2 linked regions of the Laspinema palackyanum D2c genome follow. The protein of the gene in region 1 binds, or shares a complex with, the protein of each later gene. Links are inferred from orthologs where the notes say so. Each region holds a gene or a part of one and is shown on either strand. Other genes may lie near its edges.

Region 1 (15,567 bases):
CCATCGAATCTCTCTTGTTGACTCCCTAGCGTAACCGTTGCTGCACTCAGTAACGATAAGGTAATTAGAACGAGGGGATAGCTGCTGATTTTGTTCATCATAGACCAGTTCTTGTGGATTATATTGATAGGAATTGCATCCAATGAACCCTGACGCTACTGATTAGCTGCTTATCTTAATGCTCGTCTAAATAAGCCAATTTTTTATAAATTTTCCGGATCTTTTTTTTATTTACTCAAGGGATGGGGAGGATGGGGGAGATGGGGAAGACTTACAAGAGTAGGTTTTTTACGCTCATACTGATTTGCCTTACTTCCGGTCCCCTCCCCTTGCCAAGGGGAGGGTTAGGGTGGGGTTCTTCGGGGGCTCCAGCCTCCTCACCCACTCTTGAAGGCGATCGCACCTGTATGGAACCCCGGGTGCCAACCTATTTCTTCGTAACTGGCTTAAGCGGGTCACCGCCGACACCCTCTACCCATTCATTCCTCCTCACCTGCTTAAGCTTAAAGAGGACCCCACCCTAACCCGGACCAAGACACAGGGGAGGGGACCGGATGTGCAGTTAAATGTAGGGATGTCGGTTTTTTCCAAAAGAATAGCGGATAGGTATTAATGCTTGCTACACTAATCTCTATCCGCTACAATCTAGCTCATCAAAATTGGATTTGAAAGGCTCTTTGACTTAGGACATCGCTTGAATGATGTAGTCAAAGTAAGGGGCAGCAGCGGTGGCATCTTCTTGACTCAGAAGGGCCAAGGATGCTTCTTTGAGGCAGACAATGGACTCGGCCATTCCTGGCATGGGAACTCCGAGGGCGTTGTACATTTCCCGGGCACCAATGATGCCGATTTTTTCAATCGGTTCTTTGTCTCCGGCGAGGACGCCATAGGTGGCTAGACGCAGATACCAGCCGAAGTCCCGGAGGCACTGAGCCCGTTGACGTTGGCCGTAGGCATTGCCCCCCGGAGAGATAAAATCGGGGCGCTTTTGCCAAAGGCGTTTGCTGGCTTGCTCCACAATTTTCTTCTCGCTCTCAGCTAACGTAGTAGCAATTCGCACCCGTTGCTGGCCGGTTTGAAAAAATTGTGTTAAACTGGTGAGTTCCCCGTTCGTCGGATAACGGAGTTCATCGTCGGCTTTGAGAATAACTTGACTAACTACACTCATGGTTTTACAAAACATCGGAGATCCATTTCTGTAGTTTAGCCATTGAGGGGAACACAAATAAAGAGAGGTAAATTTACAGTGAGTGCCACTAATGGGCAAAACAAGTACCCAGTCGGGGATCGGCAGGATGAAAATTGGCAACAAGGTTGCGCGATCGAAGTAGAAATTGAGGATTTAAGCGACACCGGGGACGGGGTGGGGCGCTATGAGGGGCGAGTGGTTTTCGTTCCCGATGCGGTTCCCGGCGATCGCCTGTTGGTCCGGCTGGTGCGGGTGAAGCCTCAATATGCCCATGGCAAACTCCTAGAGGTCCTGGAACGCTCTCCAAGTCGGATCCGCCCCCATTGTATCGTCGCGGATAAATGCGGGGGTTGTCAGTGGCAAAGTGTGGCTTATTCTGCTCAACTCCAAGCCAAGCAAAATCTCGTCACTCAAGCGATCGCCAGAATTGGCGGCATTGAGAACCCGCAGGTGGAGCCGATTTTGCCCTCTCCTTCTCCCTTTGGCTATCGCAACAAAGCCACCTATCCCCTCAGTCGTTCCTCTTCCGGCAAGGTCCAAGCGGGATACTATGAAAAAAATAGTCATCACTTGGTTAACATCAATCAATGTCCGGTCCAGGACCCCCGATTAAATCCGCTCCTGGCTGAGGTGAAACAGGACATTCAGGACCGGGGATGGTCGATTTACAATGAAACGGAACACCGGGGCAATCTCCGGCACTTGGCGCTGCAAATAGGTCGCCGGACTGGACAGATTTTGCTGACTTTGGTCTCTGCTAATCGGAAGTTGATGGATATTGAGACTCAGGCGGAGGAATGGTTGAGTCGCTATCCGGATTTGGTGGGAGTTTGCCTCAATTACAACCCCAACCGGACCAATGCAATTTTAGGGGAGGAAACGCGCTGTGTTGCGGGTCAACCCTATTTTGTGGATGAATTTGCCGGAGTCCAGTTACAACTCCGCTCAGATACGTTTTTTCAGGTGAATCCGGAAACGGCAGAAGTCCTGTTAGAGACGATCGCCTCTCGCCTGGATTTGCAGGGGACTGAGCGATTGGTGGATGCCTATTGCGGGATTGGCACTTTTACCCTCCCCCTCGCCAAACGGGTCCAACAGGCGATCGGCTTGGAAATCAATCCAGCAGCGATCGCGATCGCCCAAGAAAATGCCCGACTCAATGGCTTGACAAATGTCTCCTTTCATGAAGGGTCCGTTGAAAAATTATTGCCGCAATTAGAGAGTCTGGGATTACCCTCTGGAGAGAAACCGGATATTGTTTTATTGGATCCCCCGAGAAAAGGCTGCGATCGCAGCGTCTTGGAGACCCTGATTCAGATTGCACCCCAGCAGATTGTGTACATCAGTTGCAAACCCTCCACCCTCGCCCGGGACCTAAAAATCCTCTGTGATAGCGGAATTTATCGCCTTAGTTGCCTACAACCGGCAGATTTCTTTCCCCAAACCTCCCATGTGGAAGCCGTCGCCTTCCTCGTGGCGGAGGCATAAATTGCCTTCGGAGACGATGGGTTTAAGGGGTAACCCCGTCTGTCCTGATATCAAGATGACCCCTAAAGGGGTCACTACGAACGTTTGTAGTAACCCCTTCAGGGGTTGCCTCTTCACAGAGCTAGTTTAAGGGGGAGTCTTCAACAGAGAGATCGGTCAATAGTAGAACTTCCCTGGTAAAAATAGGGGGGTTATCTACACCGACAATTGGGCGATCGCTTTGTCAAGATTGAAGAGTAACTGGAGGACCAACTTATGAATAACTCTATTCAATCAATTTACAACTGGTATCGCAACACCCTTCGCAACCCCAAATATCGCTGGTGGATTATTTTGGGAACCGTGGCTTATTTCTTCAGCCCGATTGATGTTGCTCCCGATTTCATCCCCGTGATTGGGCAACTTGACGACATCGCCCTGGCAACTTTGTTAGTTTCTGAGTTGTCCCAAATGGCAATGGATTATTTTAAAGCCAGAAAAGGTGAAGTAGGAGAATCCACCAATCCTGTCAATACCGCCTCAACGGTGGGGGGTTCTACGGTAGTAGATGTAGAAGCCAGTTCCGTCAATCAATAATTCATTTCTTAAATAAATAGCACCCCTCAAGCCTGCTGGATCAGTAGGCTTTGTTTTTTGCTAGAGGTAGGGATTGTCCGGAGGTTAAAGCCTGGGACAAGTTTTATGGTATTTTTAGCGGTTGAAACCGTTTGGAGTGGATACTTTAGTGCCACGGAGAACTGGCAGAAAACAACTCGACTTCTGGGAGAATAGGACTTACGCAATTTTTTTTAGGGAACTCCAAAAAATAAAACCGCCAAAACGTTTGTAGTGACTCCTTCACGCCCGTCATCTTTAAAGAAACCCCTAAAGGGGTTACTACGAACATCTGGATGATTTATTTTTTGCAATCCCCTTACTAAACGCTAAATGTAGAGGCGATTCGCGAATCGCCCCTCTTGTAGCCTGCGAAGGCAGGCTTTGTTTGTGTAGCCCCACCCTTGAGGGTGCGGGTTTTTATTACCCGGGCAAACCTTCGAGATATGCCGATCGCCATTATGAAATTTAGTGAAATTGTCCAAAAACTTGCCATTCATCTGCCTGATAGTCCCCCTGTTTTCAGGGGGGAGGACCCGGAAATCACGGGAGTGGCAGCAGTAGACGAGGCAACTCCCGGGAGTCTGAGTTATATCGAAGGGGGTAAATTTGCCGATCGCATCGCGGGGACTGCTGCTACGGCGTTGATTTTGCCGATGAATCCCCAGTTGCAGCAACAGGCGAGCGATCGCGGAATCGTCTGGGTGGCGACCCGGGAACCGCGATTATTATTTGCTCATGCGATCGCCTTGTTTTATCAACCCTTTCGACTCCGATCAGGCATCCATCCCACCGCCTCGATTCACCCGGGTGCCACCTTGGGCGAGAATGTGGCGATCGGGGCCTTTGTCTCCATCGCCCAGGGGGTCAAAATTGCCAACCATGTCTGCATTCATGCCAACGTCACCCTCTATCCCCATGCTGAAATAGGCGAAGGGACCGTCTTGCATAGCCATTGCGTCATCCATGAACGCACCCGCATCGGCAAGGGTTGCACCATTCACGCGGGGGCCGTGATTGGGTCTGAAGGGTTTGGATTTGTGCCCTCTCGCGCCGGTTGGGTGAAAATGGAGCAATCGGGCTACACCGTCCTAGAGGATGGTGTAGAAGTGGGTTGTAATAGCAACATCGACCGTCCCGCAGTCGGGGAAACCCGGATTGGGGAGAATACAAAAATTGATAATTTAGTGCAGATTGGTCATGGGTGCAAAATTGGCAAAAATTGTGCTATAGCCGCTCAAGTGGGATTAGCCGGTGGGGCCAAGTTAGGCAACAACGTGATTTTAGGCGGTCAAGTGGGGGTTAACAATCAGGTGACAGTGGGAGATGGTGCGATCGCCTCCGCCAAAACCGGCATTACCAGTGATATTCCTCCCGGGGCGATCGTCTCGGGTTTTCCAGCGATTCCTAACAAACAGTGGCTGAAAACCGTTGCCATCTACAACCGTCTTCCGGAAATTTATCAATCCCTCAAGCAACTCCAGCGCTTGTTGGGCTCCAAGTCAAATTAAGTGGCAACAACCGACGGGGGATCAATCCCCCGTGTAACAAATGAAGTCGGTTAAAACCGACTGAAAGTCTTATGGGGCGATGTTTTTACTCGGGATTTAACCGATTTAGCTATAAGGCCGGGGTTTGAACCCCCCCGGGTCTATTCAGGTGAACCGGGGTGAAAAATTGAGCCGTTTAATTTTTTTATAAAAAATTATGGTTAAAAATCACAGATTTGAGGATATATTTTTAACTAGGCCAAATTGAATGATGCGGCTGAATTTTCAGTTTTTAGATCGGGAAGGATAATCATTGAAAGCAATGAGTGAAATTGCTACAACCCCCCTTAAAGGAAAGGCGCTGCTTCAAAAAGTAAAAGAACTCTCGCACTTACCCCGCCGAGAAACCGCCAAGCGCTGTGGATACTACAGCAAGTCAAAAAATGAAGAGTTCCGGGTAAACCTCACGGACTTTTATGATGCCGTGCTGGAAGCTCGCGGGATTCCCCTGAGTCCAGAGGGGTCAAAAGATGGTCGCGGTCGAGAGGCAACTTTTCGAGTCAGCGTCCACAAAAACGGACAAATTGTCATTGGTTCAACTTATACCCAGTCAATGGGATTAAAGCCCGGTGATGAGTTTGAAATTAAACTGGGTTACAAGCACATCCACCTGATTCAGGTCGATAACAGTAAAAATGACTTGCTCAACGAAGACGATGAGGAGTTCGACGAAGAAGATGACGATTAGAGGACTGCAAAACAACCCATTGTTTTAGTCGAGTTTTCTAAACATTCCCTCAAAATTTAGACCAGTCTCCCTCATCTGCGGCTCAATTGAGCCTCAAGGAGGGGGACTGGTTTCTTTGTGGTTAACCCGTTTTCCCGGGGATGGGTTTGGGGACTCAACGGGTGCGTGCGGTGAGCTTATCAGGATTAGGGCCTGGGGATGCAGTCTGGGGCCCAACAGCCGGATCAAGCTGTTGGGGTCTCTGTTCTCCGGAAGCAGGCGGGAGGAGTTGGGACTGTAAGGAAGGGTCGCTGACGGTATGAGAAAGGGGCGCTAAAGCCATCGCAAACCGCGCGTGCTCTTCGAGTTGTTCCGTAGAAGAGAGCAGATCCCCCAGGATCAGCAAAATATTCCGAATACTCTCAAATAAAGCGGGATCGCCGGTTAACTCTTCCAAATCCGAGGTGATTTTTTGGACATTTTGGAACGTGGCGCGGGCTGAATCTAGGGTTTGTTGTAAGGACAGCAGATTGGCCGGGGAGATGGCGGTATCGGTGAGTTGGGCGAGATTGGCAGAGGCAGCGGAGGCATTGGCGGCGAGTTGATTTGCGGTAACGGAGAGGGTATCTAGGTTTGCTAAGAGTTGAGAATCCTCAAATTGATTGAGTTGTTGTTCAACCCTAGCGACGAGGGGGGTAATTTGTTGGGCGCTGATTCGCAGTTGTTCGCTGGTGGTGTTGATGTTGTTGAGGGTGGTGACGAGGGTACCGCGATTGGTGGCAACGAGTTCATTGACACTGCCAATTAGGGTCCGCAGGTCCCTGGCGGTGACGTTGAGTTCTCCAGCGGTGCCGCCGAGTCCATTAATGGTGCCACCGAGTCCATCGATGGTTCCACTGATCCGTTCGGCACTCGCACCAAAGGTCCCGGCAACGACGCGATATTCTTCAGCAGCGGCACCCACTTGATTCACCGTGCGTTGGAGGTCCCCAGCGATCGCCCCATAGCGATTGGAGATGGCGGTAATTTGATTGGTGGCGGTGCGGATATCCCCGGCGATCGTCCCATATTGATTGGCAGTCGCCCCAATTTGATTGGTGGCGGCCCGGATATCCCCGGCGATCGCCCCATATTGATTCACCGTCCTCCCCAGTTGGGTCGAAATTGCCCCCACCTGATTCGCCGTATTGCCAATTTGTCCAGCAGCAGTATTCAGGGCCGAGGCCGATTGAAGGGCGGCAGTGGAGAAAAGACCTAACTCTCGTTCCACGGATTGGGTCAAGACCCCGATTTCCCGGCTGAGTTGGGTAATTTCAGCCGTGGCAACCGTGGAGTTTTTCACCAAGGCATTCAGATTGGCAAAAAAGGCTGGATCTGAAAATAAATTCGTAAAGCGCATCGAACCGCGAATGAGTTCGTCAAAATTCACCCCAATCTGTCCCTCAAGACGCTCCCGATTGCACAAAATTAACTCCGTATTGCAGTCTGAAGCGAGGGGAGTGGTGGTTTTAATAATTTGAGGCGGTAAAGCCTGGAGGGGGTTGATATCCACCCAGGTTTCTCCAATTAACCCCCCCTGATTGGCCTCGATCAACACGGCATTAGGAATCACCAGGGTCGCTGGAGCCACTATCAGCTCCACATCGACTCCATTGGTTCCGGGGATAATATTGGCAATCCGGCCCACCGAGACTCCCCGGTAGCGTACCGGCCCCCCCACCTGCATCCCCGCAACGTTAGGGAATGAGACAACCAGGGTATAGCTTTCGCGGCCTAATCCAACCCCGCGCAGCCATAAAATAATGCCGCCAAATAATCCTAAACCGGCCAAAAGTAATAAACCAATTGATCCTTCTCTCAGCTTTCGTGACGAACGCATGGATTCTCCTTCTGCGATAGTTGCTCTCTTGACGTTGTTGCTATGATTTTGACTCCCACCTGTGCAGTGCTACCCAGACTCTGATAATGCCATACTGCCACGGCACTCTTACCTTCATGCTGTCTTGCGATCGCCTTATGCTCAACCGGCTAGTTGAATCGGTCCCGTAATGCTCCCACTGAAAAATTGTCGGACTAAGGGGTTCTCGGTGGTGTCAATCTCCTCAATTCCACCTTGCCACTGCACTTTCCCATCAAATAAAAACACGATCCGATCAGAGGTTCGGCGAATGGTGCTATCTTGGTGCGTGACCATCACATAAGTGCTACAGCCGCCTCGGGCCGCCTGTAACTCTCGGATTAAATCTTCAATCACCGTAGAGGCGATCGGATCTAAACCTGCCGTCGGTTCATCATAGAGCAGCACTTCTGGACTGGCGGTGGGGTCATCTGGATTCGCCATAATCGCCCGGGCAAAACTCACCCGCTTTCGCATCCCTCCAGACAGTTCGGCTGGGTATTTATTGCCGATTCCTGGCAACCCTACCATTTCTAGCTTCTCGGTGACCAGTTGTCGAATTTGCTTGCGGGATAATTTGGAGTGTTCGTAGAGGAAAAATCCGACATTTTCATCCACGTTTAAGGAATCAAATAGGGCCGCATTCTGAAAGACCATACCAATGCCAATGGGATCAGCTAAATCATCCATCCAGCGATCGCGGCGAATTCCCTGCACATAAACTTCCCCGGCATCAGGCTCCAGCAATCCCGCAATAATCCGCAAAATTGTTGATTTGCCTGTCCCAGAGGGTCCAATGATTGAGAGGGCCTCGTTGCGGTAAATGCATAAATCCACTTCGTTTAAAATCACATTCCGCCCAAAGGACTTAGACACTCCCTTCAATTCAATCAACGGATCACTCATCGGCTCAACTGCGGTAACGCTCTGCGGACTGGTCACTAAAGGTTAAGTATAGTAGTCCAGCCACCGGGCTGGTGGGAAGTCCATCTTTGCTTCTCTCCCTAGGGATTGAAAGCTCTCGCTTCAACTCAACCTGGAGGATTGTTGCGCGACACAGCCTCACCCTGATCGATTCTAATCCGGACTCCCTCCTCTCTACGGGGGCGATTCTGGCCGGGCTCTCTCGCCATTCGGGAACAATCCCGATATCCTGGTAAGCATATTCCCCTATCTAGCAGAAGGAGGTGACCTCTGATCTGTGACAGGCTATTGTCCGGTTGAGTTCGGAACAGACCTTTTGCAATTAGAATCAAAACCAAAAAGGTGTAACTTTCGACTCTCTCCTCTTTTAATCCCCTCTCCTAAAATTAATCATGTCAATTGGTTTACTCAAACAAGCTTTCCATGCCCTCAAGCCGGACCCCCTGTTCCGGCGAGGGATGCGATTTAACCATTGGTTTAAATGGTTAGCCCCTGGATTATTCGTCAAACGCTGGCTGCTCTTAAGTGCGGTTGGGGTCTTATTAACCCTGCTGGGTTTGGCAATCTGGGTTAAACTGACTCCGATTTTTTTCGCGATTCAGTTGATTGAAAAAACACTGACCCAACTGGCAACGGTGATTCCCAGCTATATCAGCGGTCCCTTTGTCCTCCTGTTTGGGATTTTCTTTATTCTCTGGGGCCAAACCCGCACTGTAGGCTCGATTACGGAAGTGTTAAGACCCGGTGCCGAGGATGAGTTGATTGATGTCTTGCTGCATCACCGTAAGTTAAATCGGGGCGCGAAAATTGTGGTGGTTGGAGGTGGCACGGGTCTTTCTACCCTACTCCGGGGACTCAAGACTTATAGTGCTAACATTACGGCGATCGTCACTGTAGCCGATGATGGTGGGTCCTCGGGACGGCTGCGCCGAGAAAATGGGGTGCTGCCTCCGGGAGATATTCGCAACTGTTTAGCGGCCCTCGCTGATGAGGAAAAGTTATTAACGGAACTGTTTCAATACCGTTTTAAGGCCGGAAATGGGCTGACGGGCCATAGTTTTGGGAATCTGTTTCTGACGGCGATGAGTGATATTAGTGGAGATTTGGAACGGGCGATCGCCACGAGTTCTAAGGTTCTGGCGGTCCGGGGTCAAGTCCTCCCCTCTACCCTCTGTGATGTCAATCTCTGGGCGGAGTTGGCTGATGGTCGTCGCATTGAGGGAGAATCCAGTATTACGGAAGCCAATGGCAAAATTGTCAAAATTGGCTGCACTCCAGCTAATCCACCCCCGCTACCTAAAGCCATTCAGGCGATTCGTGAGGCTGATTTCATTATTTTGGGCCCGGGAAGTCTCTATACCAGCGTAATTCCTAATCTATTAGTGCCGGAAATTGCCGAAGAAATTGCCAAGCGCAATGTTCCTAAAATTTATGTTTGCAATATCATGACCCAACCGGGCGAAACCGATGGCTACACTGTTGCCGATCATATTAAAGCTATCGATCGCGCTTGTGGATTAAAGCTGTTTAGTTCCGTATTGGTACAACAGCAAATGCCTTCGGCTCAATCTTTGATTCGCTATTCCCAAGATAACTCTCATCCCGTATATGTCGATCGCCCCACGATTACTGAACTTGGCCGCAGTGTGGTGTTCGCTAATGTGATGCAGGAGGACCGGGAAACGGGTTATGTCCGTCATGATCACCAACTCTTGGCCCAGGTGTTGATCCGCTGGTATGCTCACGTTCATATTAAAAGCACTGCCGGTATCCTCTCGGCCGCCCGCTAGTGCGCTTTCACCGTTTCGGTCTCCTCACACACCTTTCGCTTACATCGTTTCTCAGGTTCAGATTTATAAATTACTAACCTTTTCCCACAGCACTGAACTGGACCAAATCCCCCTATTTAACCGCTAAACTACTCAAGAGTTAACGGCTCAATAGGGAGTCCAATTAATCGTCTTTTTATCGGTCATTCTGTTATAATTTTTAAGACTTTTCTCTCGGATTCCCCAGTTCTGGTCTTCGCTTATTCTTTCATCTATGAGTCAATCCATCCTTAAGTTCCTGTTGCCCGATGCAGATGCGACGAAATCTCTAGGCTTCATCCTCGGACAACGCTGCCTTCCAGGGACCACAATTTTACTCGAAGGAGATTTAGGCGCGGGTAAAACCACCCTGGTGCAAGGGATTGGGTCGGGTTTGGCGATCGCTGAATCCATTGTCAGTCCCACCTTTACCTTAATTGTGGAATATCTGGAAGGCCGCATCCCCCTGTATCATTTGGACCTCTACCGCTTGGACCCCACTGAAGTCTCAGGACTAAATCTGGAGAGTTACTGGGAAGGGACGGAGACGGAACCGGGTCTGGTGGCGATCGAATGGGCGGAACGCTTACCCTACAAGCCTGATGATTATTTACGCCTGGTCCTGACTCATCAGGAAGAGGGTCGTCAAGTAGAATTAATCCCCGTTGGGGACTTTAATTTGGATGCCCTGATGCCCTTGGCGATCGGAGGCGATCGCGAACCTGATGCAGGAACATTTAAAGAGCAGACCGATTTCGACCTGTGAGAAAATAGGTTTTCATTTCTCCTTTGCCTTTAATTTCGATCAGACCGCGTTCCTCAATTTTATACTTATCTTGTAATAAATGATAGGTGGTTTCGGAAATCTGAATTTTTCCCGTGATTCCGTGGGATTCCATGCGAGAGGCGGTGTTTACAGCATCTCCCCAGAGGTCGTAGGTGAATTTTTTGATGCCAATGACACCGGCGACCACGGGTCCGGTGTTGATGCCAATTCGTAGACTTAAATTTGTGAGATATTCGGTGTTGAACTGGCCGATCGCCTCTTGCATATCCAAGGCCATTTCTGCGATCGCTTCGGCATGATCCGGTCGAGAGAGGGGAACGCCACCGACTACGAGGTAGGCATCCCCAATGGTTTTAATTTTCTCTAATCCATGTTTTTCCGTGAGGCGATCAAAAGTGGAAACAATGGTATTGAGAAGAGTCACAAGTTCCTGGGGGGAAACCTGGGTGGAGAGTTCCGTAAACTTCACTAAATCCGCAAATAAAATAGTGACCGCCTCAAATTTCTCCGCAATCAGACCCGGTTGTTTTTGAAGCTGTTGGGCGATGGTTGGTGGTAAAATATTTAAGAGTAATTCTTGGACTTTTTCTTGTTCCCGGCAGAGTGCCTCTTCAGTTTTTTTTCGTTGGGTAATGTCATGAAAAAATACAGAGAGTCCCTCGTAGGATGGAAAGACCCGCACTTCAAAGCAGCGATTGGTGATGGGAGAACAGTCTTCAAAGGTGACGCTGACTTGTTCCGAGGCAGATTTTCGATACTCTCGTTCAAATGTAGAACCCACGGTTTCAGGCAATTCTTCCCAGATAATTTTTCCCAGCAGATTATTGGGGTCTCGTTGTAAAATTTCTCCAACTTTTTGATTCGCATAACTAAACCGCCATTGGCGATCAACAGCGAAAAAAGCATCGGTCATGTTTTCTAACGAATCGACAATTTGGGAATCGGTCGCACGGAGTTTGGCTGTAGCATCTTTTTGTCGAGCAATTTGACGTTCTAATCGTTTAACTTGGAGTCGTAATTCCATTTGGGCGATCGCCTGTCGTCCTAACAACCGCAGTCCTTCCAATTGTTCGGAAGTAAGATGGCGCGGGATGGTATCAATCACACAAAGGGTTCCCAGAGGAAATCCATCGGGGGTGACAACCGGCGTTCCCGCATAAAACCGGATATTGGGATTAGAAGTAACGAGGGGATTACCCACAAACCGCTCATCTTCTAACGCATTCGGAACAACGAGAATATCATTGGGGTTCAGAATTGCATGAGCGCAAAACGAGATATTTCTGGGAGTTTCGGAGGCGTTTAAACCAACTTTAGATTTAAACCATTGACGATTGGAATCAATCAGACTGACTAAGGCAATGGGAGTTCCGCAAATTGAAGCAGCTAGGGCGGTTAAATCATCGAATGAGTCTTCAACCTCACTGTCTAAAATGCTATAGCGGTAGAGAGCTTGTAAGCGTTCTTCTTCATTAGGGGGTAACGCTGCCGATTGCATGGAATGCGGGCCAAAAAACCGCTGAAACTTCCGGATAAAAAATTTTACGGGAAGGGAAGCGACGCTCCACTTTATGATTTGCTTGAGAAGGTTGAACCCAGTTTTATTTCTCTCTCTTCGCCGATTTTTATTATGCCGATGGGGGGTTGACATTTTTGCTGTTTTTCGCGCTTGACTCAGTAACCGCTTGACTATTTTAGCAGTCGGTATTTTTTAGATCTTACTCGATCACGGTGAGAATTGAGAAGTATGAAAGGGGTTTTTAGCGGTTAATCAATCGTTTCGCTTCCCGAATGCCGGAGAGGTAAGCGCCATGTACGGTGGCGGGATAGTCCCGAGAGGTGGCTTCTCCCGCGAAGAAGAGCCGATCGCCGATGGGTTCAGCCAAGATATCGCGATCGCCACTGTCTCCCCCGACGGCAATATGAGAATAGGACCCCAAGGCAAACGGATCCTGACTCCATCGCGTCACCATCATGCTTTCGGGTTCGGGAACGCGATCGCCATAACTCCGTCGCAACACCCCCATCACTCGTGAGCGAATTTCTCCCTCAGAAAGTTGTTCAATCTCCCGCGCAAAATTACCCCCCATCAAAGCGATTAATGCCGGTTGTTGACTATAAAATTGCCAATTTAAAAATTCCGAAAAATCGGGACCCTTCTCCTGAAGATAGCCCAATATCTGAGAGTCTTGAGGCCAAAATTGTTCAGGAAATTTTAAGACAACTTTATTTAAAACTCCCATACTCAAGCGATTGATAGCCGCTTGTTTGTTGTCCGGTAATTCTGGGAAAAATTTGATAGCTTCAGATTTAAAAACCCCCAGGGGTAACGTCATGATCGCCGCATCTGCCGTAAAACTTTCCCGTTCCGTCGTGACAGAGACACCGGAACTGCTGTAACGGATTTCAGTAACCTTTTGTTGCAACTGAATCTCCTGATTATTCGCTAATCCCGTGATAATTTGGTCATATCCTTGGGGAAAGAGATAATCCCCTCCGTCCAATTCTGAACCCTCATCGGCATACCAACTGGAGAGACTCTCTAAATCCGCCCCGAATTCCGTCACAAATTCAGAATTGAACCCCCATTCAACCAGTTGAGCTTGTTGAGGGGTTAGGATTTGGGCGGCTAAAACTTGTTGTAATGCGGAAGCAATGGAAAGGTCCTGTTCGGAGTTTTCTGCTATGGATGCAGCGCGATCGCGAATTTGTTCGTAGACTCCATAACCCACCTCAAAATCGCGATCGCTAATTGGATTTCCTTGGTTGTTGTATAGTATAATATTGTCAAAATCTGTGGGTAAGATGGGAATTTCCCACCCGCGCGCTAGAGTCGCGATGGGGTTGTCCGTAATCCCATGAATCCAGGATGCGCCCAAATCCACCGGAAACCCCAGAGTGCGACTGGTGTGAATTCTGCCGCCAATGCGATCGCGTCCTTCCAAAACCGTCACTTGAAACCCCTGTCCCTGAAGTTCTCGCGCTGCGGCTAAACCCGCAATTCCCGCCCCAATTACTAACACTTTGGGCGGTGAAGATTGAGCCCGGTTTTCAGAACAAGCTAAACTCAAACCCCATGTACTAGCAAATAAACTCAACTGAAGGAACCGACGGCGGTTAAAAAGCCCTTTGACAAGAGGGATAGAGGACATAGGCAATTAAGCGATAACCCAGAAATGGATTGGTCATTTTATTATAGATTGGGTCTAAATTTATTACAATAAGTATGGGACGACATTTAAAAAAAATTGAAACTAAGGCGGGAATTGACCGGCGAGAAACCGGGTATTATTCCACTCCAGATTTTGTCGCTGAGTTCATCGCCCAGGTGTTGATAAAACTCAACCCCCAGGGCCGCACTGCACTGGATCCTTGTATCGGTCAAGGTGAAATGGTAATTCCATTGTTAAATCAGGGCATTTCCGTGGAGGGAATGGACATTTTACCGTTTGATTTACCCGCTGTCATTAATTTTACTCAAACCGATTTTTTGCAATACTATCAGCAAAAGAAACTTTTGAGTATTTTCAATACGCCGATAGATTTAGATTATGACTTTTATCTGGCTAATCCTCCTTATAATTGTCATGAACTCACCTATATTCGAGACAACAAAACCCGCTTATCTCGTCTCTTTTGGGACATCGGGGTGCATAATATGTACGCTTTATTTATAGCGGCTTTAATCGATTGTGCAAAACCTGGGGCTTTAATCGGATTGATTACCCTCGATTCCTTCTTAACTGCTAAAGCGCATCAGAACTTACGCCATAAAATTTTAAAAACCTGTGCCGTTCATTACCTGCTGCTTTGTTCTAATGATTTATTTTTAGACCAAGGGGCAGATGTCCGGACTTGTATCATGATATTGCAAAAAGGAACTGATTATCAAGGGACGGTTAAGGTGGCGAATCGTACCCTGAATCAACGGGATTTTCAGCGGATATTAATTCAGAAACAATGGACAGAATTGCCCCTCGAAAAAATCACCCTAGCGGGGGAAGCGGATAATTCAGAATTTATTATTGATATTCCCGATGAGATCCAAAACTTGTTCGAGTCTCCACGACTGGGAAATCTTTTTTCTTGTGTAACTGGGATTTCTACAGGCAGCGATCGCACCTATTTATCCAAAGATCCTCGCCCGGGATTTACCATTCCCTTTTATAAAAATCCCGGGTCCTGTCGCTTTTTTACGAAACCGAATGCTTACTTAGTCGATGACTTTTTATCGGTAGCGGAAACCATTCCCAATTTCACCATTCGGAATAAATCTTTATTATATCAGCCCGGGATTACTTGTTCCTCAATGGGAGTCACCTTTTCTGCTTGCTATCTTCCCCCCAATTCCACTTATGGAGTCAATGCTAATATTATTACCTCGGACTCGGATACCTGGTGGCTGTTAGCCTATTTGAACAGTCATCTCGTGACTTTTATCGTGCGAAGTCTTTTAAATCGGTCGAATATGATTACCTCGGGCTATGTTGCGCGGATTCCGATTCCTAAATTTAGCCGGATTGCTCTAACTCAAATGAGTGTGATCGCCCGTGAAGCCTATCTCAACCAAGTCTCACCCAAAGCCGCCCGTCAATATGTAGAACAAATTAATCAAATCATCTGGAAAGACCTCAATTTTACAGAAGAAACAAGGGTCAAGATT
Region 2 (15,374 bases), on another replicon or contig:
TTTTGAGGTTATTTTTCGGCTTTTTCTTCATGCCATTCAAACCTCAACTGCATATCATCGCCTCTTGGAGAATTGAGAAACCGGGTAATTGACGAAAATCTCGTTTAGGATACATAAATTATCGCAGAAACCCGGCTTCTTGGCTCTGGACCGGTTTCTTGTTTGGAGAGGTTAGAAACCGGGTTTCTTAATTTAAGTTTTGGCTAGGTGGCAGGAGTTATCGCAGAAACCCGGTTTCTTGTCCCTGGGGCGGTTTCTTGAGTCGCTGCAAATAGGTAAAGGGTAAAAAAAACAGGGCAAGAGGGCAAAGAGTAAAGAGCTACGGAGTCCCCGGGAGGAAGCAGGAGACTCGAAAACCGCTGCTGGAGGACCGGTGGTTCGCGCCGACCCATTTGAGACTACCGCAATGATGGTAATCACGGTGTTTATCCCAACAACCACCCCGCAGGATATGTCGTTTTTTGGCGTCTAATAAGGTGACTAATTGTTCAATATGTTTGGATATATCATTAATATCCCAACCTCGGCCATCAGTCGGCACTCCGTTATAGGTATCATGCAAAGGGTCAGCGCACCACTCCCAAACATTCCCGTGAATGTCATACAAGCCAAAAGCATTGGCCTGTTTAAAATATCCCACTGGGGTAGTTTGTCCGTTATTACTGCCATAATTAGCCAGGTCAGTTGTCAGGGTTTCGCCGATGTGAAAGGCTGTGGTAGTTCCGGCGCGTGCCGCATATTCCCATTCAGATTCACTGGGCAATCGGTAGGGTTTGCTTATTCTTTTAGAGAGGCGGGCACACCACTCGATCAAGTCATACCATGAAACTTGTTCAACGGGAAGATTTTCTCCTTTAAAATATGACGGATTGGGGTGGAGGTCCCTTTGTAGCTTTGGAAAACTGGCCACCTGTCGCCATTGGGCTTGGGTCACAGGATATTTGCCCATCAGGAAAGGTTTAATGGTGAATTGATGCTGCGGATTTTCATCATTGTCTCCTTTAAAGAAATGCGAAGTCATTGTAAATCTGCCCCCTGGGATGAGTACCATTTCCAGGGTGATGCCATTGCCCAGGTCTTCGATGATTTGTTGGGCTTGCCCTTGAATGCGGCTGATTTCTTTGCCCTCGGCGTTGACTTTGACGATATCAAAGGTAAAGGTAACGCCCGGTTGGGGTGGGGTTTTGCCAATGCCTAATAACTTTAACCACTCAGCGACGGACTGGGGGCGTTTTGCCGCTTCTAATTCCAACCCTTTGAGAAGGGCGGCATTTTCCCAGTCAGCGATTTGCGGATTATGCTGTTTCGGTTCCGGTAAGGGGATTTTCAACTCATCCCGAAAATTAGCCGGTATCGGGCTTTTTTCCGTCCGCAAATTATATAGAGTAGCTGCCAAAGCATACACATCAGTATAGGGGCCGAATTCTCCTTGACGTTTATATTGCTCAATGGGAGCATAACACTCGGTTCTGGAGTTGGTCATGCTGCCGGTTTCACCGTATGCGAACTGTCTGGCTAACCCAAAATCAATTAACACAGCCTTGCCATCACTACGGCGCAACATTATATTGTGGGGTTTGATATCCCGGTGTAATAAATTCTGGCTATGCACATAACTCAGGGCGGAACCAATTTGCTCCATAATTTTCATGGCTTGGTCACATGACATGGGGCCATTGTCTTCTACGAGTTCCGCTAAGTTCTGCCCTTGGATATATTCCATGACCATGCCCATGAGTCCTAGAGATTCCACAACCTCGTAAACTTGGACAACATGAGGATGATGACAACTTGCCAGCCGCAATGCTTCGTTAACAAATTTAACTTGGAGGCTAGTAAATTCGGCGGTGGTTTTGTTGGTTTGCTGTCGCGTATTCAGGGTTTTGATGGCGACGATTTCGCCGCTTTTCTTTTTAGCAGTGTAGGTGCTGCCGAAGCCACCCCCACCGAGGATGCCGGTGATGGTGTATTTACCTTTGTCTAGTTGCTGGTTCGGTTGCCAGATGACGGGTTGCCAGTATTCGGTCATGGGAGTCAGAAACCGGGCTTCTTTAGATAAGCTTTGCCACATAGCCTAGAGTAACATAGAGAGATTAGAAACCGGGTTTCTTGATTCCAATACCTTCGCCAAAAAGGGAGGGCTAATGTAGATGTCACTTGTTGTTTACCACAACTACAAATGGCATCTACATTACCCCAAAGAAGACCCTGTTTTATGGAGTCAGATTTTCAAACGATTATCCAGTCTGGGTTGTATTCACCAACATTCCTCTGGGGCCAGTGACTATTCAATTGGCGAAGGGATTGCGGCTAAAAACCGGGTTTCTGAACTGTAGTAGGGAGCTAAAAACTGGGTTGGTGCCTCGAAAGAAAAAAAGACCAGCTAGAATTCTAGCTGGTCGGCATAAAAAATACCCTTTGCGTTGTCGTTTCTTTTCGAGGAAATCCTAACTGCGCGTTCCCAACCTTGCAGAAGGCGATTGATTGTTAAATCTGTTCCTCAAGGCGTATTGTAACAGAAGACACGATCGCATCCTTCCGTATTTTTCCCTATAAGTCAGTAAATTTTATTGAAGCTTCTGACTTCAATAATCAAACATTAAGTCGGAGGGGTAAAATGCTGAGGACAGCCCCAGAGAATGCGCTCATGCTTATAGATGACCATTCCGGGTTTTGCCCCCTTGGGTTTATAAACATTTTTCGGTTCCGTGTACACCACCGGGACTTGCTCACTCTGACGGGCGCGGCTATAGTAAGCGGTTAAATCCGCTGCAAATTGTAAATCCGGTTCATCAGCAACGGCCCCCGGGGGTACGCGCAACAACCCATGACTTCCAGCAATCTCCTGGGTGTGGAACCACAAGTCATAATCCGTCGCTACCCGAAAACTCAACACATCATTCTGGCGATTGTTCCGCCCGATTAGCAGTTCAAACCCACTGGGAGAGACAAAGCGATAAAACTCTGGGGTAGATTCTTGGGTTTGCCGCTTGTAGTCGGGGTCGCTGAGATATCCCTGCTGGATGAACTCTTCGCGAATTTCTGCCAATGCTTGTAAATCTGCGGGTTCGCGGTAGTCGTCGATTTGGGAAATGGCGACTTCGATCTGTTCTAAGTAGTCGATTTCTTGGCGAACTGCCGCGAGTAAGGGTTCGACTGCACCCCTTGCCCGTTTGAGTTTTTGGTGGCGTTTGTAGAGGGATTGGGCATTTTGGACGGCATTTTTTTCTAAATCCAGGGGAATGGTGACGGGTTTGCCGGTTTCAAAGTCGGGAAGCGCGATCGCCTTCATCCCCGGTTGCCACTCATGGAGGTTCGCCATCAATAAATCCGCTTTTGCTCGATATTCATCCGCTTCGGAAGATTCTTGCAAGCGGTTTTCAAATCCCTGTCCCTTGACTCGCAATTTATTCAGGAGATTGGAGAGTTTTTGACTCAGTTGATGGCGCAGTTGCTTAAAGTCAAACCGATTCAGTTCATCGGTATAGTACCGATTTAATAAGTCTTGGACTGACTTGAAATCCGGGGGTTCTGGATTGTGGTTCCAGTTGATGACTTGATATCCGGTTTCTGTCCAATGGGGATAGATTGCGGATAAATCGCCGGTTTGGCAGGTTTGAATAAAGTTTAGCCACTGTTGCCAGGAAGCAAATAGGCGGTTCCAATCGTCTGGAGTCAGACTGTGGGTGGATTGTTCAAAATCGAGTTTGGCAGAGGCGATCTCCGCTTTGACCAGATGGGAACTCAGACCCTGATAACTTTTGAGCATTTGCCGTCCCAAGGCATCGGGAATCAGGGCAATTCGTTCTTGCCAGCGAGATTGCGGTTCCGTCAGATTGGGGATCGGGTCCGTTAGGGAAGGAGGCAGGGCGTAGGGTGCGCCGGTGAGGATGGGGCGGATACTCGACTGCTTTTCGCTGACTTGGTGGGCGGCAGTCACGATTTGATTGTCCGCATTGGCGAGAATAGCGTTACTGCGTTTGCCCATGATTTCGATATATAAATGCCAGAGCACCGGGTCCCCCGGACGTTTGGCAAATTGGAGGTCCAGGGCGCGTTCCCAGGGGGAGACGGGGGCGATCGCCACAAATGCCAAACCCCCCAGTTGATGGCGCAATTGGTCACTAAAAGTAAAGGTATCCGGTTTACGCGGGGGAGGGTCACTCAGATGCAACCTTGCAGCGGTGGGATGCCAAGAAACCGCCAACCATCCGCGCCCGGTGAGGGTTCGCAGGGCTAAAAAAATGGTATGGCGATCGCGCTGATAAACCTGTTCGAGTCGCGCCGGTAACCAGGTGGTTCGCAACTCGCAATAGGAGGCGATCAGGGTAGTCAAGTCAACAGGTTGCATCGCTAATGGTCCAAAATACCCGTAAATTTACAATCCCAGTCATCAAATTCTTAAAAAGTACCCCAAAACTCTCAAAACTCCCTGAATTGCCTTGCGGAGTGCAGCGGATTGTCGAGTTTACCCAAATTTTGTAGATACTATGGAAATTAGAGCGCGATCGCGGTCAATCCAGGAGGAGTCTGAAATCGGTCACGATTCTAAGGGGCGATCGCAATTCGGCTACTTCCAGGGAGGGCGGCAGGGAATACTCATTCTGCCCCTATTCAGGGTATCATTCCCTGCACCTAAATTCCTGCCCCCTCTGTTGCCTCTTGGGGAGAACTCTTCTATCCCAGAAGCTGCAAAACCTGCCTGCTGAGGTTTCCAGCATTTTTAGTAAAAATCCTCCCCACAACAGGGGGACCGGAGGAGGTTCCCGGACCCGAACTTTCCTGAGATCTCATTTTTAGGGTTCAAACAGCTTTGAGAAGAAAACAAGTTTTACATCCCGAGGATGGTCCTAGTTATGGATATTCAACTGATTAATATCGGGTTTGGGAATATCATTTGTGCTCATCGAGTGATTGCCATTGTCAGTCCAGAATCTGCCCCTATCAAGCGCATTGTCACGGAGGCGCGGGAGGGAAATCGGCTGATTGATGCGACTTACGGCAGGCGGACAAGGGCGGTGATTATTATGGATTCGAGTCATGTGATTCTTTCCTCAATTCAGCCGGAGACGGTTGCGAATCGGTTCGTTTCCAGTAAAGATAGTTAAGCCAATCTAGGAAAAGCTTGACTGGGTTTTCCTAGGGGTCGGCGTTAAAGTTATCTAGCGTTCCGGTGGCCTCTTTTGGGAAGACGGGGCAATTTTGGGTCTAGGAAGGGATTATCTAAGTGATGCAGATGGGTCAATTAATTGTGTTTACGGGTCCGAGTGGGGTAGGGAAGGGAACGTTGCTGCGATCGCTGTTGGCACGTCACCCAGAACTGGAGTTGTCAATTTCGGTAACAACTCGTGCACCTCGCGAGGGAGAAATTGAGGGGCGGCATTATTATTTTGTAAACCGGGAGCAATTTCAAGGGTTAATTGCGACGGGTCAACTCTTGGAATGGGCAGAATTTGCGGGAAATTGTTATGGGACTCCCCGAACCCCGGTGGAAGAGATGATCGTCCAGGGGAAATTAGTGGTTTTGGAAATTGAGTTAGAAGGGGCGAGGCAAGTGCGCGAAACCTTTCCCGGGGCGTTGCAATTGTTTATTTTACCGCCCTCACCGGAGGAGTTGGAACGGCGGATTCGGGTGAGGGGTCAGGATTCTGAGGAGGCGATCGCCCGTCGTCTGCACCGGGCTCAAGTGGAAATTGCTGCGGCAGATGAGTTTGATATTGTGATTGTCAATGATGATTTTGACCGGGCATTAGAGGCGATCGAGATGGCCTTATTTGCCCCAGTTTCCTAAGTCTGATTAACTTCGACATCCGTTACACTCAATCTGCCTTAAACAAAAAGCGATCGCTTCTATCTCATCAAATAGAGGCGATCGCTTTTTGTTTAACATCAATCCAAACCAGTCGGACTTGATTCGTCTTTAGCAAACCTTAGAACGGAGGAACTAAGGCATCAGGATAGATTTTGTTAGCGACAATCAAGACAGTGGCGGTTAAGGACAGCCATACGATTAAAACAACTGGACCGAGCGATAGATACTTAACGAAAGAATCCATGAACGCTTCTCCTAAATTGAACAAGGGTTAATATTGAGATTTTAGATCTTAGCTGGGCTAAAATCTAAAATCACTTTCAACGGTGCTTTCCTAACGGGGTGAGACAGTAATCTCATTATTTTTGGCTGTTAATTTACCACTGGTAAATTCGCCTAAAGCGGCCAAGGGCCAAACGGCACTACCTAAAGAACATTTGATTGCCAAAGGAATGTCAATGATAATTTCTTTTTCTTCAGGACTGCCACTGCCACGAACTGCAATCAGGTAAGAACGGCCAGCCCAGCCGATCCATCCGGCAATATAGAGAAACAGCAAGCTAGGAATTCCAAACTCATTAACGTGGGCCAAGTTGCCATCCACAATCAAATGAGGATAGCCTTCAGGTCCGCACAGCAAGCTGGAATATTTATCAAAGCGAGCTTTTGCGCCTGGATTTTTAGCAATAGAATTCTTAGCCTTTTGAACGAATGCCGGATTATCACTGCAAGGAGTGAGGTTTTGGTACAAGTCAGCAGATGCAGCAGGGGCAAAGCTGAACCAAAGGCAAATCGTCAGAACCAACGCGAACAATCGTCCCATAGAATTGTTTCCTTTTGTTACGAAACATCAAGATTGTTAACAAAACCGGAGGCTGCTTTGTTACTCGATCTAGTTTATCCATCTGTGCGTTCTTTTGCTCAGTCTGTGGAAGAAAGAGGGTTGAAGTCATTCTCCCCCGGACAGAAGGGCGACACCGAGGATCAAACGCGATCGCGTAAGAGCAGGTGAGTTCTGGGAACTTCCAGAAAATCATACTCTGCTAAGACAACCTCGTAAAGATTAAGCTAGGCAATAGTTAACCTAATATTCCAAAAATTACCAGCCAATGGCAACCGTTTTAGCAATTGAAACAAGTTGTGACGAAACTGCGGTAGCAATTGTAAAGAATCGTGAAGTGAGCAGTAATGTGGTTTCGTCGCAAATTGCGGTGCATCAGCAGTATGGCGGCGTAGTTCCAGAAGTGGCCTCGCGATCGCATTTAGAAGTCATTGATGGGGCGATCGCCCAAGCTTTAGCGGAAGCCCAACTCAATTGGTCCGACATTGATGGCATCGCCGCCACCTGCACCCCGGGACTCGTCGGTGCTCTGTTAGTCGGCCTCACCGCTGGCAAAACCCTCGCCATGCTGCATCAAAAGCCCTTTCTAGGCATCCATCACCTGGAAGGACATCTCTATGCCTCCTACCTCACCGAACCTAGCCTTGAACCCCCGTTTATTTGCCTCTTAGTCTCTGGGGGTCACACCAGCTTGATTGATGTTCAAGCTGGGGGCGTTTATGAAACCTTGGGACAAACCCGGGATGATGCTGCCGGGGAAGCCTTTGATAAAGTAGCGCGATTGTTAAAGTTGGGGTATCCCGGAGGGCCAATCATCGATCGCCTTGCCAAATCCGGGAACCCCAAAGCCTTTAAACTCCCCGAGGGCAAAATTGGACTGCCGGAGGGGGGATATCATCCTTATGACACCAGTTTTAGTGGGTTAAAAACTGCCGTTCTGCGTTTAGTCGAAAAACTCAAAGCCACCGGGGAGGAACTGCCGGTGAATGATATTGCTGCTAGTTTTCAGGATACGGTGGCCAGAGCCTTAAGCAAACGGGCCATTGCCTGCGCCCGCGATCGCAGTCGGGATACCATCGTTGTCGGGGGTGGAGTGGCCGCCAATAGCGCCCTGCGGGAGCATCTGCTGGCTGATGCCGCCCCTTACAATCTGCGAGTGCTATTTCCGCCCTTGAAATACTGCACCGATAACGCCGCGATGATTGCCTGTGCTGCTGCCGATCGCCTCAACCGAGGCGATCGCAGTCCCCTGACCCTCGGCGCTCAATCCCGCATGGCCCTAACCGATGCCAATCAACTGTATTTAGGGAACTCCCAAAAATAAAATCCCCAAAACGTTCGTAGTGAGTCCTTCACCGAGTCATCTTAAAGAAACCCCTGAAGGGGTGACTACAAACCGCATGGCCCTAACTATGATTGCCGAGAATCTGGCGAATTTCCGTCGCCACCACCTCCGGTTGCTCCACCATCGATAAATGGCCGCAGTCGGGAATTTCAATCACATTCATGCCTTCCTGTTCAAAAAGGGCGTGAAAACTGGCCAAATGCCGAACATACTTCGGTTCCATCACCTTGTCCTTGGTTCCGGTGATGAAATAAACAGGCTGAGTGAGTTGGGAAACCAGTTGAGGAAGCTGGTGGACCTCGACTTCCGTCGTGGAATCGAGCAAGGCCCCGATCGCCGCTTCTGGGTGAGCCATGACAAAATCCAGAAGTCTTTGCCTTGCCCAATGGCGGGGGAGGGGACTGGCGACACTATCGCGAGTAAATAACCAATCAATGCCGGGAAGGTAGCACAGCCAACGGGGGCGCATTTTCACAAAGACCTGTCCAGCAGCTCGAAAGCGTTCAAATTCTTCTTTGATATAAATGCCGCCTCCGGAATTGACGCAGAGCGCCCCTTTCACCTTAGAGGGGAGTTGAGAAGCGCCCCATAGGGCGATACTGCCCCCGAGAGAGTGACCAATCAGCCATGCGGTGGAGATATTGAGTTTGTCCAGTAAGACTTCCAAATCTCGGGCATAGGCGCTAGGGGTGTAGCCTGCATGGAGCTGGGGGGTGGGGTGGGGATAGGGTTGAGAGTCGCCAAATCCGCGCAAGTCATAGGAGAGGCACTGGTAATCCACCGACAGGCGATCGATTAGGGGCTGCCAATAGCGGCGGCTGAGGAGCCAACCGTGGATAAAAACCAGAACATGGGGAGAGGGGCGAGGATCTGTGAGTTCATAAGCGTGAGGAACCCCCAGGATGTCAATCGTTTCCATGTTGTTATCAAGAGCGAAGAAATCGTCTGAATACAATCACTTAGGCGATCGCAGACCAGGGAGAAGCCAGCGATCGACACAGCCGGTCCAAGGGGACCACCAGAGTAGCGGGAGGAGAATAAAGCCTCCTTCTGTTCAAGAATCAAACCCTTGGGTTTTCAGGCTCAAGGTTGAGATGGGTTTGGGGATGGCGAGGGCCAAAGTAACGATTAAAAGCGCCTCCCGAGCAATCGCTGCCGCACGCCTTCAGCAATCTTTTGTCCGAGGTATTCGGGAATCAGACTTTCATTGGGTCCCAGTAAATACAGAATCAGACGGGTGCGGCCCCGCCAAACCAGTAAATTCGCATTGACGACCAGCAAATCCTCTTGCCAGATGGCGTACATCACTTTATAGAACAATCCCGGCTGGTTATCCGCTTCAATCAGAAGGGCGGGAAGATGGAAAACCGGATCGACATAGAACTCGGTTTCCACATCTTCTAAACCGGCATCCAGATTGAATTCGACCGCCAGCATCTCTTCCACTTCAAAGTGACCCGCCAGGGCTTCACGAACAGCCCGACAGACATTTTCTGCGGTCTTATCAGTGAGTGCTTTACCCCCCCGAGACACCACCAACTTGATAAAGACCAACATCGGTGGATAAATTTGGCCGTAAAGACTCAGACTGTGGATCGTGAGTCCGTAGGCAGCCAGAACCCCAAAAATGTCACTCAGCAAAAAAGATTGATTGCGGTAGGCAAAATGCAGAGCACTTTTGGTCCCTTCGGGCCTGAGTTCAATGACCGCTTGTTTAGTGCGGTAAAGCTGGTAGGCGAGCTTGAGGTTTTGGAGCTGAATTTCACTGCTGACAAATTGTTCGTAGAACTGCGGAAACGCTCGATTAAAGCGCTTGAGCAGGTCCATCGTGGATGATTTTAAACCCGGTGCCATATTGGGGTGTGGGAGAACTCGCTAGATCCTGTCAAAAACACAAAGGAAGACAGCAGCCCGGGGTCCTTTACGATAGAACAATGATTGGACGGCGAAAACTATTAAAGTTTCGTCGGGTTTAACCCTAGCTGGAACTATCATCCCCTGGGATCCGAGCCAATACACGACTCGCAACGATATGCTATTTTGCATCTCCCCAACCCAAGGAGGGCCTTTTGACAAGTTCAAGCCGAGGCTAATCTCACGGGGGACGGGTTGAGCCTCGGCTAATCTGGACAAAGGGGGTGCGTACAGGGTCTTGTCAGCTCCCGATCGCAATTGGGAGCCTAGCTCAAGACAGGGGTGCATCAACTGGGTTGAGGTAGATTGCTATATTAATCCTATGCCATCATGGGGGACACTCTTACGATCGCCACGGGGGATTGCGATTCTCAAAGGGCTTTTGCCTGAAACTTAGGGCCATTCATCCCGCTTACTCCTAGGGATTTCAGTCTAGCCATTTCCCTGATGGAAGGGTTAGCATCTTTAGGGCGATCGGCGTAAGTCGCGACTTGCCACTGTACAATCATAAACGGGTACGCCATTCCGTTGCACCGTCAGGCAGCAGTTTACCGTTTGTTCAACCTCGCGATCGCCCCAATTGGGTCGATCTCTTGGCATCATAAGCTTATCCTCGGTGGGGGATAGCGCTTGTCCACCCCGTTCTCCTAACCTAACCAAACCTTCATGGGTTTTTGGAAAAATTTATTTAGCGGTTCTGATACGTCTTCTGTGCCGATCGCGGCGCAAATCGATGGATATCAATCTGCCGGGACGAGCGATCGCCCCGGCACCAATCCTCGTGTCTATTTCAGTACAGATCGAGATATCGACCTTTATGAACTAGAAGAACTCTGTGATGCAGTCGGCTGGTCTCGTCGCCCCCTGCGTAAGGTTAAAAAAGCCATTCAATACAGTTTTCTCGTGGTTTCTATGTGGGAAATGCGCGGAAAAACCCGTCGCTTGATCGGCTTCTCCCGCGCCACCTCAGACCATGCTTTTAATGCCACCATCTGGGATGTCGTGGTTCATCCCGAATACCAAGGCAAAGGGTTCGGTAAGTCCCTGATGAATTACACCATCAAGCGTCTGCGAAGTGAAGATATCAGTAATATCACCTTGTTTGCGGACCCTCATGTAGTCGAGTTCTACCGCACCTTGGGATTTATGTCCGATCCCGAAGGCATTAAAGGAATGTTTTGGTATCCCAATCGTTAGAAAGTCCCCCCTAGGCCGCCGTTCGAGTATTTGATCCGTCGATGAACGCCCTAGATTTTCCGAATGGGAATTTTTGCCGATTCACCCGGAAAATATTCAGGATGAAAACGGGTTTCACCTCCTTTTGAGTCAGGGCAACAGGTATCCTCACTGGAAAGTGGAAAAGCTGTAGGGATTTGTACGATCGCTTTTACCGTTTGGTACTAGAATGCAACAGCTAGAGCGATCAAGATCTCTATATTTGGAGTGGATTAAGGTGATGGGTGAATTAGAAACTATCCGGGTTGGTATTGTTGGGGCATCAGGATATGGTGGCGTCCAACTCGTTCGACTGATTAGAGATCATCCCCAACTGGATTTAGTGTACTTAGGTGGGGATAGCAGTGCGGGTAAACCCTTTTCCGATCTGTATCCCCATCTTTCTCATGCCACTGACCTGATCATTGAGTCAGTGGATGTTGACACGATCGCCGATCGCTGTCAAGTGGTCTTTCTCTCCTTGCCCAATGGGTTAGCCTACCAAATGGCCCCCCGGTTACTGGAAAAAGGCTGCAAGGTTCTCGACCTCTCTGCCGATTATCGATTTAGTAATTTAGAAACCTATAAAAATTGGTACGGTGGCGATCGCGCGGATGCTGAAACCGCTGCGGTGGCTGTCTATGGCTTGCCGGAATTATATCGCGATCGCATCAAGGATGCCCAACTCGTCGGCTGTCCCGGTTGCTATCCCACCGCCAGCATTCTCGCCTTGGCCCCCCTGCTTAAACAAGGCATGATTGTCCCCAATAGCGCCATCATTGACGCTAAATCAGGCATTTCCGGTGCTGGACGCCAAGCGAAAACCAATCTCCTCCTCGCCGAAGCGGATAACTCCGTCTGTGCTTATGGGGTAGCGCGTCATCGCCACACCCCAGAAATCGAGTCTATTGGTAGCGATCTCGCCGGACAGGATATCCTCGTCCAGTTCACCCCCCACCTAATGCCGATGGTCCGGGGAATTCTCTCTACCGTCTATGCTACCTTGCGGGATCCCGGTCTCGTCCGGGAAGATTTGGTCACCATTTACACCGCATTTTATCGCAATAGTCCTTGGGTGCGGGTCCTCCCTGCGGGAGTCTTCCCTCAAACCAAGTGGGCGATGAACAGTAATATGTGTTACCTCGGGGTAGAAATTGACCAACGGACCGATCGCGCGATCGTGATTTCTGCCATTGATAACCTCCTCAAAGGTCAAGCGGGTCAAGCCATTCAATGTCTGAACATTATGATGGGTTGGGATGAAACTCTCGGATTGCCCGAACTCGGTTTTTATCCCTAGGAATTAAAGCAAAAGGGCTAATGGGATTCTTTCACCAAGACGCGCTATCTATAGCTGTTCCTGGACTCATGAAGTACAGATACACAACTTAAGCATTTTGGGAAGACAGACCCTATAATGTAGAGGCGATTCACGAATCGCCTCTACATTTTTAATCGAGTCCTCATCCCGATTAAAAATCCGATACTATTGCCAAGGTAACCCAATTGCCATGAACGAGAAAAAAGAATTGCATCCCAATTCTCTAAAAAATTTGACTTACCATGAGGGTCGTCCGCAAAAATGGGGAGAACAGAAGAAAACCCGCAAACTCACCGTCACAGAAACGGGTTGGGAAGGGGTAGTGGCGATCGCCCAAGAGCAAGGTCATAGTGTTAGCGAACTCTTAGAGATGCTAGGCCGAGGTCAACTGTCTTTGCAAGTCAAAGATATCCAGCAATAAAAGGCAATTTCAAAAAATAAACGGGAGTGACAAACCCCCGTTTCATGGCTCAATTTAAAACAATCAAACTGCTGGCGACACTACCAACAAAACCCTCGATTAAAAACCCAGGGGTTTGTTGTTTTAACGATTACTTAGAACCCTTTGGTCCTAATCCCACAGTTCCTGCATACACCGCCCGATCGCCTAACTCATCCTCAATCCGTAACAAACGGTTGTATTTCGCCACCCGTTCGCTACGACACAGAGAACCCGTTTTAATTTGACCCGCCCTTGTTGCCACTGCTAAATCCGCGATCGTGGTATCTTCCGTTTCCCCGGAACGGTGGGAAATCATGGACCGGAAACCATTGCGAGTTGCCATATCAATGGTTTCCAAAGTTTCCGTTAACGTGCCAATTTGATTAAGCTTAATCAAAATCGCATTTCCGGCCCCCATTTCGATTCCGCGTTTCAGGCGAGTGTGATTGGTTACAAACAAATCATCCCCGACTAATTGGACGCGATCGCCCAATTTATCGGTCAATAATTTCCAGTTTTCCCAATCATCCTCATGCAATCCATCCTCAATGGAAACAATCGGATATTCATCGACTAACTTCGCCAAATAATCGATTAACTCGCTGGGTTCATGAGCACTGCCCTCATAAACATATTTCCCATCTTTGTAGAACTCACTGGCAGCTACATCCATTGCCAGAGAAACTTCTTCCCCGGGTTTGTATCCAGCCTTTTTAATCGCCAACATCAAGATTTCTAAAGCCGCTTGATTCGACTCTAAATTAGGCGCAAACCCACCTTCATCGCCAACCCCAGTCAGCAATCCCTTCTCATCCAAAACACTGCTGAGAGAGGCAAATACTTCTGCACCCCAGCGCAGGGCTTCCTTAAACGAAGAGGCCCCGGAAGGGACAATCATAAACTCCTGAAAATCCACATTATTGGCCGCGTGAGCACCGCCATTAATCACATTCATCAAAGGTACCGGCAACAAATTCGCCAGAGGGCCGCCTAGATAGCGATAAAGGGGAATCTGGAGGGCATTTGCTCCTGCCTTAGCCGTTGCTAGGGAAACGCCGAGAATGGCATTCGCGCCCAAATTAGACTTATTGGGGGAACCATCTAACTTAATCATCGCATAGTCGATCGCCCCTTGATCCAGGGCATCCATTTCCGCCAAACTGGGGGCGATTTTATTTTCGACATTCTCAACCGCCTTCGCCACTCCTTTGCCACCGTAACGCTTCTTATCTCCATCCCGGAGTTCGTGGGCCTCAAAACTGCCCGTCGAAGCGCCACTGGGGACCTGGGCTAAACCCATTGCACCATTGGCTAAATAGACTTCCGCTTCCACCGTGGGACGTCCCCGAGAGTCGAGGATTTCCCGGGCGCGAATCACTTCAATTGCTGTGCTGTCAATTCCGTTCATGTTTCAGTCTTTCCTGAAATTTCAGATATCTTTGGGCTGAACCTCGGTGAGTTTTTGAGTGGGGCCTCACCGTCAAACCCGAAAAGCAAATCATTGCCTCAACGTTTTACGATACAGCCAACTTCGGGATTGAGGCGCAGATTTAATAAAGTTTCCGGATCCGGAACTGAGGCCCTCATCCCCTCTATCTAAATCAGCAAACCCTTACCCCCAGAGAATGCCAACTCGTTTCGGACCGTCACTCAAGCGCCCCTTACAATAAGAGAAAGTCAGGAAACTTGGAGAAAGCATGAGAATTTTACACACGATGTTGCGAGTCGGCAACCTGGAAAAATCCCTAGATTTTTACTGCAACGTTCTCAACATGAAGCTATTGCGGCAAAAAGACTATCCCGGGGGAAAATTCACCTTGGCATTCGTGGGGTATCGCGATGAATCGGAAGAAGCGGCGATCGAACTGACTTACAACTGGGATACGGACCATTATGATATTGGGACCGGGTATGGTCATATTGCCCTAGGCGTCGATGACATTTACGCCACCTGCGATCGCATTAAAGCCCAAGGCGGCAAAGTCACCCGGGAACCGGGTCCCATGAAACATGGTTCCACGGTGATCGCCTTCGTGGAAGACCCCAATGGTTATAAAATCGAACTGATTCAAACCAAAGCTGCCTAATCAACCCCTTCAGTTTCCGATGTTCGTAGTAACGACTGAAGTCGTTTCCGATGTTCGTAGTAACGACTGAAGTCGTTTCCGATGTTCGTAGTAATGACTTCAGTCGTTCTCTTCGTTCGTAGTAACGACTTCAGTCGTTTCCGATGTTCGTAGTTGCAACAACCGGCGGGGGTTAAAACCCCCGCCTCATAGCTAAAGTCGTCTAAAGACGACTGCAAGCCTGATACAGTGGTGTTTTCAGTCGGTTTCAACCGACTTGAGCTGTTAGGCGGGGGATTTAACCCCCGCCGGTTGTTGCAACTACTTTAGCTGTTAGGCGGGGGATTTATCCCCCGCCGGTTGTTGCAACTACGAACGAAGAGAACGACTAAAGTCGTTACTACAAACTAAGAACCCG

What was found.
Region 2: the proteins of tsaE (region 1) and tsaD are in contact, whole or in part, in a crystal structure (PDB 6N9A), measured with the Thermotoga maritima proteins. The link is inferred for Laspinema palackyanum D2c from one-to-one orthologs. Residues at the interface, in WP_004082108.1 of Thermotoga maritima: Leu37, Gly38, Lys46, Lys57, Val59, Lys60, Ser61, Thr63, Phe64, Thr65, Leu66, Met67, Val69, Pro71, Tyr82, Arg83, Leu84, Asp86, Asp88, Phe89, Asp93, Ile128, Asp130, Glu131, Arg134; in WP_004082750.1 of Thermotoga maritima: Cys10, Asp11, Arg49, His50, Leu82, Gly84, Gly135, Gly136, Glu154, Thr155, Leu156, Asp157, Asp158, Ser159, Glu162, Asp165, Lys166, Arg169, Leu170, Tyr175, Lys213, Thr214, Leu217, Tyr218, Gln221, Arg222, Asn324.

Annotation. Positions count from the first base shown.
Region 1 is NZ_JAMXFD010000012.1:93,121-108,687, reverse strand. What follows is about bases 9,157-12,117. They hold tsaE (tRNA (adenosine(37)-N6)-threonylcarbamoyltransferase complex ATPase subunit type 1 TsaE), read left to right. Parts: upstream 9,157-10,352; coding sequence 10,353-10,883; downstream 10,884-12,117. Other genes in these bases: NG795_RS15480 (adenylate/guanylate cyclase domain-containing protein), read right to left, coding at 10,855-12,117; NG795_RS15490 (gluconeogenesis factor YvcK family protein), read left to right, coding at 9,157-10,099. Also shown: NG795_RS15530 (right-handed parallel beta-helix repeat-containing protein), read right to left, coding at 1-101; apcD (allophycocyanin subunit alpha-B), read right to left, coding at 683-1,168; 23S rRNA (uracil(1939)-C(5))-methyltransferase RlmD, read left to right, coding at 1,247-2,677; NG795_RS15515 (YkvA family protein), read left to right, coding at 2,933-3,253; lpxD (UDP-3-O-(3-hydroxymyristoyl)glucosamine N-acyltransferase), read left to right, coding at 3,733-4,782; NG795_RS15505 (AbrB family transcriptional regulator), read left to right, coding at 5,084-5,509; NG795_RS15500 (MlaD family protein), read right to left, coding at 5,664-7,367; NG795_RS15495 (ABC transporter ATP-binding protein), read right to left, coding at 7,509-8,291; more of NG795_RS15490, read left to right, coding at 8,702-9,156; more of NG795_RS15480, read right to left, coding at 12,118-12,402; NG795_RS15475 (FAD-dependent oxidoreductase), read right to left, coding at 12,665-14,056; NG795_RS15470 (N-6 DNA methylase), read left to right, coding at 14,131-15,567. UniProt on the Escherichia coli protein: Required for the formation of a threonylcarbamoyl group on adenosine at position 37 (t(6)A37) in tRNAs that read codons beginning with adenine.
Region 2 is NZ_JAMXFD010000008.1:51,659-67,032, forward strand. What follows is about bases 6,182-8,949. They hold tsaD (tRNA (adenosine(37)-N6)-threonylcarbamoyltransferase complex transferase subunit TsaD), read left to right. Parts: upstream 6,182-6,921; coding sequence 6,922-7,977; downstream 7,978-8,949. Other genes in these bases: NG795_RS12055 (Photosystem I reaction center subunit III), read right to left, coding at 6,182-6,635; NG795_RS12065 (alpha/beta fold hydrolase), read right to left, coding at 8,060-8,917. Outside these bases: NG795_RS12025 (SUMF1/EgtB/PvdO family nonheme iron enzyme), read right to left, coding at 320-2,071; NG795_RS12030 (hypothetical protein), read left to right, coding at 2,151-2,336; NG795_RS12035 (Rqc2 family fibronectin-binding protein), read right to left, coding at 2,600-4,351; extracellular matrix/biofilm regulator RemA, read left to right, coding at 4,857-5,108; gmk (guanylate kinase), read left to right, coding at 5,231-5,791; NG795_RS12050 (Photosystem I reaction center subunit IX), read right to left, coding at 5,931-6,056; more of NG795_RS12055, read right to left, coding at 6,147-6,181; NG795_RS12070 (ACT domain-containing protein), read right to left, coding at 9,127-9,852; NG795_RS12075 (hypothetical protein), read right to left, coding at 10,378-10,515; NG795_RS12080 (GNAT family N-acetyltransferase), read left to right, coding at 10,579-11,109; argC (N-acetyl-gamma-glutamyl-phosphate reductase), read left to right, coding at 11,369-12,427; NG795_RS12090 (hypothetical protein), read left to right, coding at 12,639-12,869; eno (phosphopyruvate hydratase), read right to left, coding at 13,000-14,298; gloA (lactoylglutathione lyase), read left to right, coding at 14,588-14,977.